3 regions of the Cellulosilyticum sp. I15G10I2 genome follow, and region 2 is predicted to be linked to each of the others. Evidence: riboswitches for the same ligand, from Rfam matches in the RefSeq annotation. Region 2 holds a riboswitch; each other region holds the start of a gene.

Region 1 (6,505 bases), on a different contig from region 2:
TATTTTTGGGACGAAATCTTTGAATTACTAATTAAAGGTGAAATTCCCATAGCTCAAGGTTTTGCAGCACATTATCAACCTGGAAAATATTCACATCATGGCAATACCTATGAAAAATATATAGGAGGAACGCGGTTGCCTAGCGGCAAAACTATGCTTGGTGGGTGGGCTCTTGGGATTAATAAGAATTCTTCAAATATATCCGCTTGTTATGATTTTATTAAATGGAATTTGTCTGATACAGCGGCTATATCTACAATGCGATTATGTGGATGTATCCCAACAGTGTCTGTATTTCAAGATGAAACATTAAAAGGATCTTATAACTGGCTTAAGCTTATCGATGAAAAGTGCAATATGGGCGGATTAAGAGAAGAAATTTACAATTTTGAAGGGCAACCCGTTGATTTAGAAACAGTTGACCAACTTTTATCAAAAGGAATAAAAAAGGCAATTTACAAAGAAATCGATGTGGTAACTGCATTATCTGAAGTAAAAGAAGATTTATCTATCATCCTAGGAAAGAAACGGGTGTAATGAGAGTGCTTGGACTAATCGGAAAGGAAACTGTATAATGGGCTTCCCTAGCATTTATTATACAAGAGGAAAAAATGAAAAGAACAGAAATTAACAAAGCAATTCAAGAAGCAAAAAAAGCGATAAAAAATATAAATTTTTGCCTTCCTCATTTTGCTTATTGGGAAATAGAGGAGTGGAGGAAGCGGAAAGAAGAGATTGATCGTATCAAAGAGGTTATGTTAGGATGGGATGTAACAGATTTTGGGAGTGACGATTTTAAACATGTCGGCGCTGTTTTATTTACAATTAGAAATGGGAGTCTTTATAATCCTGGAATAGGTGTCCCATATTGTGAAAAAGTCATTGTATTTAACGATGAACATAAGCAAGTCATTCCGCTTCATTTTCATAATAATAAAACAGAAGATATTATCAATCGAGGTAATGGTATTATGGAAATTGAATTGTTTAATGCTACAAGAGATGGAAAGGTTGATTATAACTCTCAGGTTGAGGTGTATATGGATGGGATTAAATATATAGTTGAGCCAGGTCAAATTATTGAGATAACACCAGGAAATAGTATTTCTCTCACCCCACGGTTATATCATAGGTTTGGCGTAAAGAGGGGAAAAGGTAATGTGGTAGTAGGAGAAGTTTCTAAGATAAATGATGATTATACGGATAATGTATTTGCGAATGAACAAAAAAGATTTTCATATATAGAAGAAAATGAACCAGCAATTTGTCCATTATGTAATGAATATGATAAGCTCTAATAACATAATCAAACAGTTTTAACTAGAGATAAATTTATGAAAAAATGCCTTCATACTTAAAACGTATGAAGGCATTTCATTGTCTGACTTAATGAAAGTATGTGAATCGCGTCATGTTATTGTTGCTTACAAAACTAGTGGATTGCCTGTTGAAAGGTGATGTTAGTTAAATAATATATCCTTTAAGCAGTATTATTATTGGAAAGGAACAGTATTGGTAGTTTAAAAAGATCTATAAAAACACACTCTTTTGGAGATAATGATACTGAGGTGAATGATATGAAAAAATATCTTAGTTATAGTAACCATGATGTAGCAGTTATTCATGATGAAAATGAGTCAGAAGCAGTGCTTAGTGGTTTGAAACGTCTTCAGGTAGAACGGGATATAAAAAGTGATGATGTAGTTGTACTTACACCAAACTGGGTCAATAATCAAAAAACAAACCCTTCAGACGGGGTAGTTGTTGGCCCTGAAACACTACGAACTATTATTAAGTGGGTAAAAGCAAGAAGTCCAAGAAGAATAATTATTGCCACAGGGGCTGGTAGTGGGAATACAAAACAAGTAATGGAAGAGGTTGGTTTTGACCTTGTAATAGAAGAAGAACAGGTGGAGTTTATTGATTTTAATACAGGCCCTTATGTTACCTTGTCACTTAATCATAAGAAACCAAATACCATTAAAGTTAATAAAATCATCAATGAAATGACCTACCATATTTCCTTTACTCAATTAAAAACACACGAAGAAGCAACTATGTCTGCAAGTATTAAAAATATGGCTCTTTCGTGGCCCACAACAGAGGAACATGGTTCACCCAAAAAAAACTTAGGTATACATGAAGAACTTCATGGATTTATAGCTGCTATGGCAGAAAGCATTAAGATTGACCTTGCAATTGTAAGTGCAAATCCTGTTATGATAGGAACAGGCCCCACAAAAGGCATAGATAAACATACCGGTTTAATTATTTGTGGAAGAAATCCTATTGCTGTTGATAGCATCGGTGCAAGATTATTAGGCTTTATGGAACAAGGTATAGGTTATATTCATTTACTAAAGAACAAAGGGTTTAAAGAAACGGATATTAAAGCTATTCCCATGAAAGGATTATCATTAGTTGATGCAGAGAAAATCTTCTCTGAGAAAGTATATGGGGAGAAGATGATACTTGAAACGGTATAATTTATATTAACTAGAAATGAGAATAAAAAGAAAGGAATGATCACATGAAAGAGAATAAAAACAGTGAAAAAATAGATAAAGATTCTAACGAAGAAGAAAACGGCCTAGTTCATCTAGCAGAAGAATATGGCGAAATAATTATTAAAGCCATTAAGACTTTAGCTCCTGATTCTGAAGAAGATGATATAGAAAAGCTTAAACAATAAAAAATATATCTTTGTACCAAATGGCATTTATATTTTAAAACTCAATCTAATCTTCAAGTTATTACTTAAAGATTAAATTGAGTTTTATTACTATGGACATATTAAGTGACTATCCTATAATTGATTTTGAAATTTGAGACATCTTTTTTGTTGCAGAGGCAATATCAGGTTGTGCTAAAATAGCAGATACAACTGCAATCCCGTTAATGTTTGTATTTTTTAAATTACTGGCATTGTTTTCGGATATCCCACCTATTGCAACTACCGGAATATTTACAGCATTACATATTGCTTTTAAAGTAGAAATTTCAGTAAGTTGTGTGATAACCTTTGTAGTAGTTGGGTTAATGGCGCCGGTTCCTAAATAGTTAGCTCCAGCCTCTTGGGCATCGAGTGCTTGTGATATTGTTTTTGCACTTACACCGATAAGTTTATCCTTTCCTAAAAGCTTGCGCGCTTCTTTAGCCGGCAGATCACTTTGGCCGAGATGTACTCCAGCAGCATCAACAGCTAAAGCAATATCTATTCTGTCATTTATAATGAGTGGTACCTGATAGAAATCTGTAAGTCTTTTTACCTTAAGTGCCCTTTCAAAAAAACGTCTCGAATCAGCATCTTTTTCTCGTAATTGCATAATGGTTACTCCATTTTGAAGGGCTGTTTCGATGGCGGCATAAAATGTTTCCTCGTTAAAGTATGTATGGTCTGTTACAAGGTATAATGAATAATCAATGGTAAGCAATAATTTTGCTCCTTTCTTTTATTGTTTCATCAGAAATAGTATAAAGATTATCAAATAACAAAGTCTTAAAGCCCCCGATACCCTTGCAAGATAATTGTGCAAGTTCACCTGAAATGCCCATAATAGTTACGGCTGCAATAGCAGCGCTAAGATAATCTCCTGTATTACAATAGGCTCCTATGAGGCTTGTACACATACATCCTGTACCTGTAACCTGACTCATCATAGAAACACCATTTTTAATTAAGAAAATAGCGTCTTGATTAGCAATGATATCTGTTTTGCCTGTAGCTACGATGACAGCGTTTTGTTTAACTGCAAGCGCTTTTACAATCTCCGCTAAGTACTGTTCATTTTTATCTGTAATAATATCTCCTGCAGCAACATCAACGCCGACTGCATCTGTTTCAAGGTCGCATAAGGCTTTAATTTCTGACATGTTGCCCTTTATAATGTCTGGACTTAGTTCAGTGAGTATACGCTTAGAAAGTGTTTTACGCAAGTCGCTCCCAGCAGCTCCAACAGGGTCAAATATAATAGGAATATTATGAGCTTTTGCGATATGGCCTGAAAGAAAAACACTCTCTATCATATCGTCTGTTATTCCACCAATATTGATAACTAGAGCTTTTGACTTTTTTGTTATTTGGGCAATTTCTTGTAAGTGTTGTGCCATAATAGGCTTTGCGCCAACTGTAAGAATGATATTAGCACAATCATTTGCTGTAAGTGGGTTAGTCAGACAATGAACAAGAGGTGTTTCCTTTTTTGTTTGATAGACGATGTCAGTAATTTTTGCAACGATTTCGTGCACAAAAGCACCTCCAAATTCTTTTCTATTTCAAAAATATAACGCCTACCGATAGGTAAGCGTTTAAATATATCAAATATAGAATATTTGATTTGCTTCCCTACGTTAGTATTAACTAACAGGTTCAAAGGGTCAGGTTTTAGCCTTCTCAACCATATGGTTCCCCCGCAAACACATAAATTATTAAATTTTCTCCTATTATACTTGTTTTTTAAAAGAATGTAAAGTGTATAGAAATACGCTCTGTAGCAGTGTTATGATTTGAGGTCTAATTTTCTAAGAACTGAAGGTACATTAACGTCTTCAGATACTTTGAACTTAACAATTTGCTTAGGATGAGGTGCAGAGGCAATACTGTTTCCCTTATCGTCCCATAATGTTTCTACGGTGCAGCTAATAGGAGGGCCTTTCGGAACAAGGATTTCAACCGTATCGCCTGCTGAAAACTTACGTCTTTGTTCGATGGTTACAAGATGCTCTATGGGGTCATAGTCAATAACCATACCAGAAAAATCATAGTTTCTTATATAAGAATTATGAGAATAAGTTTGATCGTCGGATGTTGGTTTCTGATAGTAAAAGCCTGTTGTAAACTCACGGTGGCTTGCCTTGCCAACCTCTTCAAAAAAGTAATCTTTTTTCAAGGCGAAAGCATGCGGATCGCATAAATAAGTATCAATTGCCTCTCTATAAGCTTTAACCACTGTTGCAACATAGAGAGGTGTTTTCATTCTGCCTTCTATTTTGAAACTGTATATACCAGCTTCAATAAGTTCTGGGATATATTCTATCATGCATAAATCTCTGGAATTATAAATATAAGTTCCTCTCTCAGTTTCCTCAATAGGCATATATTCCCCAGGTCTCGTTTCTTCAACTACATGATATTTCCACCTGCATGGCTGGGCGCACTCACCACGATTAGCATCTCTATGGGTCATATAGTTACTTAAAAGACATCTTCCGGAATAAGACATACACATTGCACCATGAACAAAAGCTTCAAGTGTAACATCGTCAGGAAGATGCTGACGCATTGTTTTAATCTCTTCAAAGGATAATTCACGGGCAACTACAATACGCTTTGCCCCTTGCTTGTATAAAAAGAGCGCACTATGATAATTCGTGTTATTAGCTTGCGTAGAAATATGAATTTCCATATTTGGTACAACTTCCCGAGCAATGCTAAATACACCAAGATCTGCAACGATAAGGGCATCTACTGACATAGATGACAGGGCTAAAAAATAATCTTTCATACCCTCAAAATCATCATGATGTGCAAAAATATTAGCAGTTACATAGACTTTTACACCATGAGCATGTGCAAATTTTATTCCTTCAGCCATCTCTTCGAGAGTGAAATTTTTGGCTTTTGCTCTTAAGCCGTAATGGTCTCCGCCAATATAAACAGCATCTGCACCATATAAAACAGCAATTTTTAATGTTTCTAAACTCCCAGCTGGAGCTAATAATTCTACTGGCTTAGTCATTGGTTTTCCCTCCTGTTTTAAAGCTTAATGCAATGCCATCACCAACCGGCAATACGCTGGATCTAAGCTCATCACTGTGTGTAATCGTCCATAAAAAATCTCTTAGTCTTGAATGGGTTGTCCTTTGTCTTCTATCAATCAAATATCTCGAACGTGCCACTGTTCCTTTGTGTAAAACATTATCTGTAATCAAAAGCCCATTAGGCTTTAATAATCGTAGGCACTCTGGTAAAAAATGAATGTATTGCCCCTTAGCACAATCCATAAAGACTACATCATACTGCATTGCATCTAGAGTGGGCAAAATTTCTGAAGCATCACCTTCAAGGACAGTAATAGTTTCCTCAAGGCCTGCTTTTTTAATATTTTCTTTAGCTATATTTAGCATATACGGAAAGCGTTCTATTGTAGTAATATGCCCATTTTCACTTAAAAATTCACTCATCAAAATAGAAGAGTAGCCTACGGCAGTACCAATCTCCAAAATATGAACAGGTTTTATAAGAGATAAAACAACCTTGATAAAATCAGCTACCTCAGGTTTAATAATTGGCCAGTGCTCAGTCTCACTTGCTATTTTTTTTTCGATTTCCAGTAAAACATTTGAGGTAGGTACGGGATGAAGTGCTCTTATATATTCAACAATATAACTGTAGTTAATTTCGCTCATAAAAGTTTCCTTTCTTAAAATATTCTCCACTGTCAATATAAATCAATTTATTCTTTTGTTCAAGTACAAAAGAATAAATCGCCCTTGTGGACGATTT
Region 2 (6,505 bases):
AAAATAGTGGATATAAGAATGAAATAAAGAAAAGAAATATGGAAATTATTAATAAACACCTTAAAGGAACGCCCATAAAAGCTCTTGCTAAGCAGTATTATCTTACCGAAAATAGCATTAGAAGAATCCTTAGAGCATATAAAATATGAAGAAAATAAAAATATCCAAAAGATACTTGATAATAGAAAACATCAAGTGTCTTTTTTATTAAAGGGTCAAAGATAATACAGAAATGATTATGGTCACCAAAGAACTTGTGTTAATGGTATTATGAATATAATTGGATGTGAGAGTATGCAATGGTAGGAGGATGTAATATGAATAAAATTAATATTCTAGAAATCAAGGTTGGTTTTAATGATGAAACAAATAAGATTTATCCAGTAATAATTGAAGGTGAAGAGGAAATGATTTTGGTTGACTGCGGATACCCAAATTTTTTATCAGTGATAGAACAGGAAGCAATAATTAGAGGGATTGATATAAAAAAATTGTCTAAGATAATTATAACGCACCACGATTTCGATCATATAGGGTCTTTAGCGGCATTTAAAAGAAAGTATCCTTCTATAAAGGTAATGGCATCCATAGATGATGCAAAGTATATTAATGGAAGTAAAAAATCATTAAGACTACAACAGGCAGAATCTATATATGATTTTTTGTCAGAGGGAGAAAAAGAGGGAGCAAAAACTTTTCATAGCATACTTGAATCAGTAGAGCCCTGTGCTGTTGATATATGCGTAAAGGACAAGGATTTTTTTGATTGTTGTGGAGGTATTGAAATAGTTACTACTCCAGGACATATGCCAGGGCATATGTCCATTTACATTAAAACGAATAGAACATTGATTGCTGGAGATGCATTAGTTATTGAAAATAATATGCTTGCTATTGCAAATACACAATATACTTTAGATATGGTAGCTGCAAAAGAATCAATTATTAAATTAATGAAATATGAAATAGATAGAATTATTTGCTACCATGGAGGACTTTATAAAAACGATATCAAAAAGTCGTTGAGTAGCATTATTTCAAGTTAAGTTAGCGATTTGTCCTAAGAATTGTTTTATTATAAATAAAATTGCAGATCCAATGATGCGGTGAACCATATCATAAATAACTTAATTAGGTGGGAAGTGTATTGAGAACAATAAAAAATATATTTTAGCTATGTTGCAGAATACCTTGATAAAGTTACTGTTTAAAATGACTGAAGAGTAGATTATAATAAAGAGTAATAATAGTATCAAAATATAATCCTCTTAAAATTATATTATTTGGCGCTTGTGCGTTTTATGGAGGTGCGGGATGAACAAACTTAAAATAGTAGTTGTTAGAAAACATTTTTCTCTTGGAGAAGAAATTGCCCATTCAATTGCCCATGGAATTGGGATGTTACTTGGTATTGCTGCTTTAGTTCTACTCGTCATAAAAGGTATGAGGATGAATGATACCTTATATACAGTCAGTATGGTTATTTATTCAGTTTCACTTATTATGCTTTATGGGTGCTCTATGGTTTATCATGGATTTCCAGAGGGGAAAGTGAAGAATGTATTTGAACGGATGGATCATTCATCCGTTTATTTGTTAATTGCTGGTACATATACACCTTTTTGCCTGCTTGCAATTGGCGGTACTTTGGGTATGGTCATCTGTAGTATTCAGTGGGGACTTGCTATACTGGGTGTTGTATTTAAAATGATGTATATCGAGAGATTTGTCAAAATACATGTTCTTATCTATCTGTTAATGGGGTGGATGATTGTTTTCTTTGTAGGCACTCTTTTTCAAACAATGTCTCCAATGGGTTTTTTATTATTACTTGCAGGAGGATTATGTTATAGTATCGGTGTTTTATTTTTTGTATTTGACTGGTTTAAATATCATCATTTTATATGGCATCTCTTTGTACTTGCTGGAAGTATACTGCTCTTTTTTTCAATCTATATGTATGTATGATTGGATTGAGCATTTTTGAGATTTACTTAATTACCCAGTAATGCTATACTCCCGTCTTTGATAACTGGGAGAAAATATAAGCCTAGAATACCTTGTAAACTCAAGGTTTCTAGGTTTTTTTATATCTCGGAATTTGTTGAAAGATGTAAAAAATATTGACAAAACATAGCAAAAAAGATAATATATAAAAGTAGAAAACGATAATCATTATCATATATAATCTAATATCGTTTGTTAATGTTTATCAACACAGGTTAAAAAAGAAATATAGTCAAAGGCTGCAGCATGCTGCAACCGACTAATATATAAATATTAAAGGAGAATTGTGATGAAAAAATTTATTTCTGGTTTAATGGTTGGTGCAGTATTAATGGGAGGGGTAGCTCATGCATCCGATACGAAAATCGAGGCATATCTTACATCAATAAAGTATTATTTTAACGGAGTAGAAAAGGCATCACCTGCAAATATGGGTGCTATTGTTTACAAGAATACTACATATGTACCATTAAGGTTTGTATCACAAAATCTTGGCAAAGAAATCGTGTGGGATGAAAAAACTAACTCAGCGTATATTAATGATGCAGGTACTTTTAAAGCACCAAGTATGACGTCATATCAAGATGGTGTCTACAGAGGATCTTTTGGTGAAGGGTATCAGCAAGTTGCTGTTCAGTTTGAAATCAAGAATAATATTGTACAAAACACTAGCTTTAGACACTTATATTACAAAGATGTAGATTATAGAGCAGAAAAAGAAGATGCAAAAGTTATAGGTTTAAAAACACAATATGAGGCTTTAATTAACTATCTTGTAGGAAAAGACGTTAGAGCAGGTATAAAGGATCTTTACGAGCCAGGGAAAATTGTAACAAGCGAAGTAGATGGTATGACAGGCGCTACGTTAAGATCAGGCAAAGTCATTTCAGCAATTAACGACGGGCTTAATAGAGGGGTATATAGTTATCCAAAAAAGTAATCGCTGATAAGAGTTAATTAGAAGTAGTTTATCAAAATTTGAGGCAGGTATTCACTTAGAGTACCTGCTTTTTTAGTTGAACACAAAAATTTTTACAGACTTTTTAAATCCATATATGTTGAAAGAGAATGAGTCATTGGGAAACAGCCCAATGACTCATAGATTAATAATTTATTTAGCAAGAGCGTTTTTAACTGCTTTTAAAAAACCTTCAGACGAGTATGTAGCACCGGATACGGTATCAATGTCTATCTTTTGCGAAGCAACAATAGTATTAGTAAGATGTTCAAATGCGTTTTGGGCAATCCTCGGAGTGTCTTCATGAGATAGCACCTCAATGCTGTAAATTTTCTCATCAATTACAGTTACAGCTACATCTATCATGCCATCATTCCCCATAGCAGAACCTTTATAAATGATAGGTTGGGATACTTTAATTTCTGAAGGCTGCTGCTCTTTAGGATCTTCTTTTACTACATCTTTAGCATCTTGCATGCTTGAGGTGTTAATTGTAGTAGGTTTTAATGTTTTCTGAGTTGTTGTATTATCAGTTACTTTGTTATTATTTGGAGTTATTGGTTGAGAAGCGTCCTTTGGCACTGTAGCATCTTTAATAGTATCCTTTTTGGCATCTTCCTTATTACCAGATGTTACAGGGGTATTAGGGGTTTCTTTTTCTGCGCTTTTAATATCTTGCTTTTCTTCTTCTGCTTTCTCTTCCAAGTATGTATTTTCATTTTCAGTAATGGGTTGGGATATTTGTATCTTAGTATTCTTATCCGCTATATTATTTGGCACCTCTTTTTGTGAAGTACAACCAACTAAAGGAATAGAAATCATTGTACCTATAGCCATAAGTTTAATTAATAAATGCAAGTTTAATCCTCCTTAATATTTTATCCTAAAATGTATTAGGTTGCCGAATAGATGATATTGATTATCAATATCTGTGATAATAATAAAGCATTTATATAAAAATGTCAACGAATACCGGTTGTTTTAATTAAAAACTGTGGTAAAAGGCCTTATTTTTTAATTGGCAGATTAAACACATTCTAAAGCCTAGCAGGGAGATTTTAGGGTTCGGAAGTTGCCTCTGGAGTAGCTCGTAACGAAAATCTTAGTAGTTTATTCAAATGGCTTTTAGCCGCACTGTTTAAGCGTACGCGAGTTTGCGGCGTTCATTTGAAGAAAGTGCTTAGATTTTTAGAACTACGCAAGTGGGCAACTGGAGAACCCTAAAATTCCCTGCAGACCTAAGTCAAATGATTTACTCCCCTATTTATAGGGATTTACTTAATTACCCAGCAGTGTTATACTAAAGACAAATTTAATATCTATGTTTTGCGGGGGGACCATTTTGGTTGAGAAGGTTAAAACCTGACCCTTTGAACCTGTTAGTTAATACTAGCGTAGGGAGGCGTATCTTATACTTTTGTATTGGATTAGAAGTGCTTACTGTGTATAGTAGGCACTTTTTTTGTTCCCTTTCATAGGATGTTAAATTAAATTGATATGTCTTGTAAAGGAGAAATGTAGAATGCAATATACAACACAAATGGATGCAGCAAGAAAAGGTATTATCACAGAACAGCTGCGTATAGTAGCCGAAAAAGAAAATATGGCAGTTGAAGAGCTAAGAGAGTTAGTCGCACAAGGTAAGGCAGTTATTCCTGCTAACAAAAACCACAAGTCTTTAGATCCAAACGGTGTAGGTAATAAATTAAAAACTAAAATCAATGTTAATTTAGGAACTTCTAAAGACTGTCTCAATCTTGAGATGGAGATGGAAAAAGTCCAAGGAGCAGTTGCAATGGGTGCAGAATCTATTATGGATTTAAGTTCTTTTGGAGATACCCATACTTTTAGAAAAAAACTTGTGGAAGAATGTAAGGCAATGATAGGTACAGTGCCTATTTATGATGCGATTGTTTACTATAATAAAGAACTCGATAAAATTACAGCTAAGGAGTGGCTTGATATTGTTAAGATGCATGCAGAAGATGGTGTTGACTTTATGACCATACATTGCGGCATTAATAAGCAAACAGCTCAAAGATTTAAAAATAATAAACGTTTAACAAATATTGTTTCAAGAGGGGGTTCACTCATTTTTGCATGGATGGAAATGACAGGCAATGAAAATCCTTTCTATGAATTTTATGATGAAGTTTTAGAAATCTGCAGAACTTACGATGTAACTATGAGTCTAGGGGATGCTTGCAGACCAGGTTCCATAGAGGATGCCAGTGATATTTCTCAGATCGAAGAACTTATTGCACTTGGAGAACTTACACAAAGAGCTTGGGATAAAGACGTTCAGGTCATCATTGAGGGGCCAGGCCATATGCCTCTAGATCAAATAGAAGCTAATATGAAGATCCAGCAAACAATATGTAAGGGTGCGCCATTTTATGTGTTAGGACCTCTCGTAACTGATGTAGCCCCAGGATATGATCACATTACATCAGCAATAGGCGGAGCCATTGCAGCAACTTACGGAGCATCTTTCCTTTGTTATGTGACACCGGCTGAGCATTTAAGACTGCCTAATCTTGAAGATATGAAAGAAGGGATTGTAGCTTCTAAGATTGCAGCCCATGCAGCGGATATTGCAAAAGGTATAAAAGGTGCTAAGGCATGGGATTATGAAATGAGTACGGCAAGAAAAAATCTTGATTGGGAAAAGATGTTTGATCTTGCCATTGACCCAGAAAAAGCAAGAAGATATAGGGAAGAATCTACACCAGAGCATTCAGATACTTGTACAATGTGCGGTAAAATGTGTGCTGTAAGAAATATGAATAAGATTTTAAACGGCGAACATGTTGATGTTATTTAGGAGGTAAGAGATGCTTGAGACCATTAAAGGCGCTATATTTGATCTTGATGGCACCCTGATAGATTCTATGGGCATATGGGGCAGTATAGGTACTGACTTTTTATTAAGTCATAACATTACGCCGCCAGAAGATATTGAAAAAACATTGAAATCAATGAGCTTTTATCAGTCAGCTGAGTATTTTAGAGATAAATATCACATTAATCATACACCAGAAGAGATTATGGCCCTAGTTTATGCACAGGTAGCAGAACATTATAAAACGACTATTCCATTAAAAGATTCTATTGAAAAGTACCTAAAGGTACTTCAAAAAAAAGGTGCAAAGATGGGGATTGCAACAGCTTCTAATAAAAGATTAGCATTTTGTGCTTTAAAAAGACTTGGCATCTTAGAATACTTTGAGTTTATCCTAACTTGCGATGAAATAGGAGTAGGCAAAGACGAACCGAAAATTTATTTAGAGGCAGCAGCGTTACTCGAAATAGATAAAGAGAACATTTATGTTTTTGAAGATGCCTTATATTGTGTCAAGACGGCTAAAGCAGCAGGCTTCAAAGTAGTAGGTGTTTATGATGCATCATCTGAGCAAGATAGGGAAGAACTCGAGAAAGTATGTGATCATTTTATAGTATCTTTTAAGGAACTATTATAAATAAGCAGGAGGGTTATTTTGAAAACAGTATTAACTATTGCAGGGTCTGATTGCAGCGGAG
Region 3 (6,505 bases), on a different contig from region 2:
AAGATTTCGGCCGATATAATTGTTGGTAATTCTAATGACTACACCAGATAAGAGAAGAACGCCAATTAAGTTAGGGATCGCCATAAGTGCATTGAGTGTATCAGATATATCCCAAACGAGGTCAAGGCTGACTGTTGCACCTACAACAATCATTAGAATAAAAGCAATTTTATAAAAGATAATAGATTTTAAGCCAAGGAGATATTCCATAGCTCTTTCACCGTAATAGGACCAGCCAAGTATAGTTGAGAAAGCAAAGAGTAAAATGGCAATGGTCACAAAATGTCCTGCAAAAGTACTAAATCCATCAGAAAATGCGATGATTGCCAGCTCAGAACCCTGAGCCCCTGAATTTAAGGCACCCGTTGAAATAATGACAAAAGCAGTTAAAGAGCAAACAATAATTGTATCAAAAAATACTTCGAAAATTCCCCATAAACCTTGTTTAACAGGCTCTTTAATATCAGAAGCAGAGTGTACCATTACTGAACTGCCGAGACCTGCTTCATTTGAGAAAACACCTCTTTTAAAGCCCCATTTAATTGCAGAAGCCATCACTGTACCAGCAGCCCCGCCGCCAACAGCTTTTAAACTAAAGGCTTTTGTAAAAATACTGTTAAAGACTGCTGGAACAAGATTAATATGTAAAATAAGAATAATAAGGGATCCAATAATATAGGCCATTGCCATAAAAGGAACTATTTTCTCAGTGACCTTCCCAATACGGCGAATACCACCAACAATAACAAGTGCAACCATTGCTGCAATGAAAAGGCCGGTAATAATAGTTGGAATGTTATAGGTTGCATTTAGTGAAGAAGAAATAGAGTTGACTTGAGTCATATTACCAATACCAAAAGATGCACCGACGCAAAAAACAGAAAAGATTACAGCCAGCCATTTTTGACCCAGACCTTTTTCAATATAAACCATAGGTCCGCCCATCCACTCATCTTTGGCATTTTTATAACGGTAAAAGATGCCAAGCACATTTTCAGCATAATTGGTCATCATACCAAAAATAGCAGAAACCCACATCCAGAAGATAGCACCTTCACCTCCAGCTGTCAGCGCTGTAGCAACCCCAACGATATTTCCAGTGCCTATAGTTGCAGCTAGTGCAGTTGACAAAGCTTGAAATTGTGTAATAGATTTTTTGTCTTTAGTCGTTGTAACATTCTTGTTTTTAAAGATGGCAAAAAAAGTTTCATTTAGAACATGACCAAATCTTCTGATCTGAAAAAAGTTGGTTCTGATTGTGAAGTAGATGCCTGTTCCAATAATAAGTATCAGCATAGGCCAACCCCAAACAACATTATTGACTGCACCATTGATTTTTTCGACTAACTCAATAAATTTTTCCATAAGTACCTCCTTAAAATGTTTAGAATATGGGTTTATAGAATATATATGTATAGACATATATCTATAGATATCATACAGAGTATTGAAATTAACTAGTTTTTTGTAGAAGATTGAAAATTTTAGAATAATTCTATCACGATATGATTACCTGTTCAAGTGTTACTGCAAGAAAATTAAAAAACATTGAAACCAATAGGGAGATATGCTATACTGAGAAAAATTGAATATTGGGGAGCTTGTGCATACAGGCTGAGAGGAAGTAAATTGCAGCTTCGACCCATATACCTGATTTGGATAATGCCAACGTAGGAATTTTACATTAATAAATTTAATGGGACATACCTGTATTGGTATGTCCCATATTTTAGTTGTATAGAAAAGGGGTTTAGATTATGAACAGCAAAGTAAAGAAAATTTGTTTGGCAGGTATTTTAATTGCATTGGCAGTAACAAGCTCTACCTTTTATATTCCTATTGGTGCAGCGAAATGTTTTCCGATTCAACATCTTATTAATGTTTTAACAGCGGTTTTATTAGGACCTTGGTACGGGGTAGGTGTTGCATTTTGTACTTCAATTATTAGAGTTATGTTAGGAACAGGAACGCTGCTCGCTTTTCCAGGCAGTATGTTTGGGGCACTGCTTGCGGGATTATTATTTCTTAAAAGTAAAAAATTAGTTTTTGCCTTTGTTGGAGAACTTGTAGGTACTGGTATTATTGGGGCACTTGCGGCATATCCAATAGCCGTGTTATTAATGGGAAGACAGGCAGCCTTATTTGGGTTTATTATACCTTTTGGAATAAGCTCAGCAGTAGGAGGCGTAGTTGCAATTATCATAATAAGTATCATGGATCGCACAAAGGTTATTAAGGTACTCCGCAAAGAAAATGGTATTTAATTTGAACTTAACCTATATTTTACTCTAGTAATAATGCAAGGATCGTATTATAGTAATAGAGAAAGGGTGATCCAATGCATATTACAACTCATTTGCTAATGGCAAACGTATTATATAAAGAAATTACTTCACAAATGGCAATCAAACTAGATTATTTCCATTACGTATATGGCAATATTAAGCCTGATGTTAATCCAGGTGTTATAGATTGGCCGCATTTTTCACATCAAAGTTTAGAGGATCTTGTAAAGTACTGTGAACATATTATGATTACGCCTATGTCTGTTAAATCACTTTCGGTGGCATTAGGTGTGATTTCACACTTTATATGTGACTATCATTGTTTATATCATACAGAGCCTTATAGAAAACAAAAAAATATAGTAAGTATAGCAAAGCATACAGCTTATGAACATTTTTTAGAACTTAGTTTTATTAAAAAATGTATCATGGGAGATATTAAAGTGATTGATCAAGTGTGTGGTGAAACTATTGAGGACACAATAAATGGGCGCCTGGCCTTATATAATGATGGAGCGCATAGTATTGATAAAGATATACATTATGCTGTTAATACAGCGATTTGTATCGTAAAGCAACTTGCAGCATTTATACAAGTGCCAAAAATAGAAGTACCGACTATTGGCGTAGCTTATGATTTTTTACAAACTGAGATTATCTAACTAAATGGGATGTTCCGTAAAAGCAGTCTTTATATGCTTTTTACAGAACATCCCATTTTTATTGTGAAACTTTTTTTAAAATTATTTTATCAATAAGTTCGCCATAGATTTCATTTATAATACTAAAATCTGTGGCCTCTGTATAATACTTCTCCAGCGCATCATGTAAAGTCTTAGCTTGGGCTAAATAGTTAATGCCTGTTTGAATACAATCTTTATAACGTGCTTTAATAGCATCTATGTCAGCCTTATATTTTTCATCTGTTCCAGGTGTAATAATTTCGTGGTACATATCTATTATCTCATCACTCATATGTTCAGGATAATATTCATGGGGCGCAGTACTGTCAAATAGACATAAATCTAACTCTGGCAGAAGGATCATATCTAAACTGTTAGGGTCAAAGCCACAATGATAAACTTCTGCGTCAAGACCACAACTTTCGGCTTTTAATAATATTTTTTTTAACATAGTGGATTTCCCAGAACCAGGCCTGCCTTTTATAAAATATCTTTTAGAAAGGTCTTGAGTAATAAGTGGCACAAAATCAACGGGTCCCTTTGGCGTAGAAGCACCAAAAAAACGATGGCGTATAACACTCTTCTTAGAATAGCTTATTTCACCTATAATCCTAGCTATAACCAGCTGTGTCAGTTCATCAGCTTTTTTAAAATCCATATTATCTATATAGATTTTTTCCCATTCATCATGAATTAGAAGAGCTTGTTTAAATTGATCATAAGCCATAGGATAACAGGCATTTATTCGTGTCTTTAAGTCAACGAGTTCCGCCTTATCTAGAGCTAACTTATCGCAGTCACAAGCAGCATTAAGATTAATATATTCTTCTATAGCACCTGGTGCTTGTGGTTCCATTGGATAAATAGCTGCGCCATCTACAATACCCACCCCAAGTGTACGAATAATAACCCCATCTATAGCACCATTATCAGAAGGACAATGCAGATACTCAATAGCATAGTCTTTTTTTAACATAGTGTTACCCACTTTTTTCATAAGAGAAGACTTGCCGATACCAGGCCCCCCTTGTAAAATAAACAACTTATCTAGATCTTTAATATTACTTTCAAAAAGCTTTTGACAGCCTTTTGCAGTATTTGCAGCAGCATAATAGTTTTTAACCTGACCAGACATAAATGTACTCCTTAAGTAATGTTAGGTATAAATATAGTATGTTGATACAACTTTATTTAGTGCTACTGCAATAGGGAAAATTATTGAAATTGATCTATGCTGCGGAATAAAACTATATTGTACAGCCAACCTAAACCCATGCCAAGAGAAAGACATCAATTGTTGAATGATAATAGCACTATTTTCTATGCTAGAGGACTATTATAAGGACAAGGAGAATATACTTTTATAAACAAGCTTGAGGAGGTAAAAAATGGCAGAGGATACAAAAATAAGAACGATTCAAGAATATGTTCCAGGAAAACAGATTACCCTTATGCATATTATTGCTAAGCCAGACCAAGTCATTTATAAAAAATTAGGACTACCTGATGAATATAATGAAGCCATTGGTATACTTACAATTACCCCTTCAGAAGCAGCCATTATAGCAGGAGATTTATGTACAAAGGCCGCAGGTGTAAAAATTGGCTTTATCGATAGATTCTCAGGGTCTGTTGTTATTGTAGGAGAAAATTCAAGTGTAGCAGCATCCTTAGAGGCTGTCATGAGTATGTTTAAAGGCAGAATGCATTTTGATACAGTAGAGATCACGAGGTCCTAAGATGAAAAAGGTGATGCTAATAGGAAAAAGTGGAAGCGGCAAAACCACATTGATACAAGCTATTAAAAATTTACCGCAGCAATATATAAAAACACAAACGATCCATTACATAGATGAATTTATTGATATGCCTGGCGAGTATTTAGAAAACAGAAGTTTATATCGGGCCCTTATTGTAACAGCCATACAAGCAGATATTATTTGTCTGATAGTAGATGCTGCAAGTTGTGATAATTGGTTTCCGGAAGGATTTGCGAGTATGTTTACAAAACCTGTCCTAGGTATAGTAACTAAGGCTGATCAAAAGAATGCAGATACAAATAGAGCTTTAGAGTACCTTAAACAAGCGGGTGCACAAAAGGTAGTTATTACAAGCTCTTACTACAAACAAGGAATTAAAGAGATAGCGGCACTGTTAGAGTAGGCTTAGGAGGCATAAAATGACTGATTTTATTTTTAGTGTAGGTATTGATATAGGGACATCTACCACTCAGCTTGTATTTAGCAAATTTAAAATAGAGAATATGGCGAGTGCTTATGCTGTACCACGTATCGCGATTACAGAAAAAGAAATAGTTTATAGCGGTGCTGTCTATATGACACCGCTTACCTCAGAGACTATAATCGATGAAAAAGCCATAGCCAACATGATTAAACATGAATATAGCCTAGCAGGGTTTAGAACAGAAGATATAACTACTGGTGCAGTGATTATTACAGGAGAAACAGCTAGAAAAGAAAATGCGAAAGCTGTTGTAGAGATTATGAGTGGAATGGCTGGAGATTTTGTCGTGGCAACAGCAGGAACTGAATTAGAAGGCGTTATAGCAGGTAAAGGGGCGGGGGCAGCCTTATACTCTATGCAAAGACATCAGGCAGTTGCCAATGTAGATATAGGCGGCGGTACGACCAACATAGCTGTATTTAAAGAAGGCCAGGCTGTAGACACAGCTTGTTTAGATATAGGGGGAAGGCTCATAAGATTCAAGCCCCATACAACAGAAATAAGTTATATTGCTCCCAAAGTTCAAAAACTTTGTGCGCAAGAATCCATTCCTCTTAAAATAGGTGAAAAGGCTGATCCTCATGATTTAAATAAAGTATGTAAGTGCATGGCAGAAACTATCGCTCAAACTTTACACAGTATATGGCATGACCAAGATGCTAGGCATTTTATGATTACAGACCATGGTTTAAGTCATAGCATGCCTATTAACGCTATTACTTTTTCGGGTGGTGTTGGGTATTGTTTTTATCACCAGACAGACGACAATGAAAGGTTTAATGACATAGGGGTACTGCTGTCTCAAGTCTTAAGAGAGGTGTTTTCAAACAGTACCTATCAAATATTAGAGCCAATAGAGACGATTCGTGCTACCGTTATTGGAGCTGGTATGTATTCTACTGAGATTTCAGGAAGTACCATCACTTATTCAAAAGATATTTTTCCAATCAAAATGATCCCTATTGTTAAGCTAAATCCAGAAGATGAAAAGTTATCCTGCATACTTTTTAAAAAAGCGGTAAAAAAAATGCTTAGTTGGTACGGTGCCGAAGAGGGAGAGCATTTGGCTGCTCTTGCTATTAAGGGTATACATAATATTACTTTTGATGAGGTACAGCAATATGCAGATAAAATAACACAGGCGATGGAGGGAATTATCGACTCCAAGCAGCCACTTATTATTATTATTGAGCAAGATATGGCCAAGGTCTTAGGTCAAGCACTGCAAGTAAGGCTTGGAAAAGAAAAAGATATTGTCTGTATTGATGCTATAGATGTATCGGGAGGAGACTA

The links. Region 2 has a riboswitch for thiamine pyrophosphate ahead of thiC (phosphomethylpyrimidine synthase ThiC). Riboswitches for the same ligand answer to the same signal wherever they lie in the genome.
Region 1: linked by a shared signal. The riboswitch ahead of thiM (hydroxyethylthiazole kinase) and the one ahead of thiC (phosphomethylpyrimidine synthase ThiC) in region 2 are both predicted to bind thiamine pyrophosphate.
Region 3: linked by a shared signal. The riboswitch ahead of thiW (energy coupling factor transporter S component ThiW) and the one ahead of thiC (phosphomethylpyrimidine synthase ThiC) in region 2 are both predicted to bind thiamine pyrophosphate.

Annotation. Positions count from the first base shown of each region.
Region 1 is NZ_FMMP01000006.1:850,013-856,517, reverse strand. Features, by position in the region: gene BN3326_RS04245 (extracellular solute-binding protein) at 1-537, shown strand, start outside; gene BN3326_RS04240 (D-lyxose/D-mannose family sugar isomerase) at 612-1,298, shown strand; gene BN3326_RS04235 (DUF362 domain-containing protein) at 1,578-2,486, shown strand; gene BN3326_RS21915 (hypothetical protein) at 2,531-2,692, shown strand; gene thiE (thiamine phosphate synthase) at 2,802-3,434, opposite strand; gene thiM (hydroxyethylthiazole kinase) at 3,421-4,248, opposite strand; TPP riboswitch at 4,325-4,422, opposite strand; gene BN3326_RS04220 (peptidase U32 family protein) at 4,500-5,738, opposite strand; gene BN3326_RS04215 (O-methyltransferase) at 5,731-6,408, opposite strand; gene mltG (endolytic transglycosylase MltG) at 6,504-6,505, opposite strand, start outside.
Region 2 is NZ_FMMP01000028.1:330,636-337,140, reverse strand. Features, by position in the region: gene BN3326_RS20600 (CD3324 family protein) at 1-149, shown strand, start outside; gene BN3326_RS20595 (MBL fold metallo-hydrolase) at 318-1,046, shown strand; gene trhA (PAQR family membrane homeostasis protein TrhA) at 1,315-1,968, shown strand; gene BN3326_RS20585 (copper amine oxidase N-terminal domain-containing protein) at 2,297-2,947, shown strand; gene BN3326_RS20580 (FMN-binding protein) at 3,119-3,823, opposite strand; TPP riboswitch at 4,286-4,384, shown strand; gene thiC (phosphomethylpyrimidine synthase ThiC) at 4,488-5,789, shown strand; gene BN3326_RS20570 (HAD family hydrolase) at 5,800-6,444, shown strand; gene thiD (bifunctional hydroxymethylpyrimidine kinase/phosphomethylpyrimidine kinase) at 6,463-6,505, shown strand, end outside.
Region 3 is NZ_FMMP01000020.1:31,302-37,806, forward strand. Features, by position in the region: gene BN3326_RS17735 (alanine/glycine:cation symporter family protein) at 1-1,365, opposite strand, end outside; TPP riboswitch at 1,584-1,694, shown strand; gene thiW (energy coupling factor transporter S component ThiW) at 1,758-2,264, shown strand; gene BN3326_RS17745 (zinc dependent phospholipase C family protein) at 2,363-2,947, shown strand; gene BN3326_RS17750 (PRK06851 family protein) at 3,006-4,103, opposite strand; gene BN3326_RS17755 (BMC domain-containing protein) at 4,357-4,707, shown strand; gene BN3326_RS17760 (EutP/PduV family microcompartment system protein) at 4,709-5,131, shown strand; gene eutA (ethanolamine ammonia-lyase reactivating factor EutA) at 5,148-6,505, shown strand, end outside.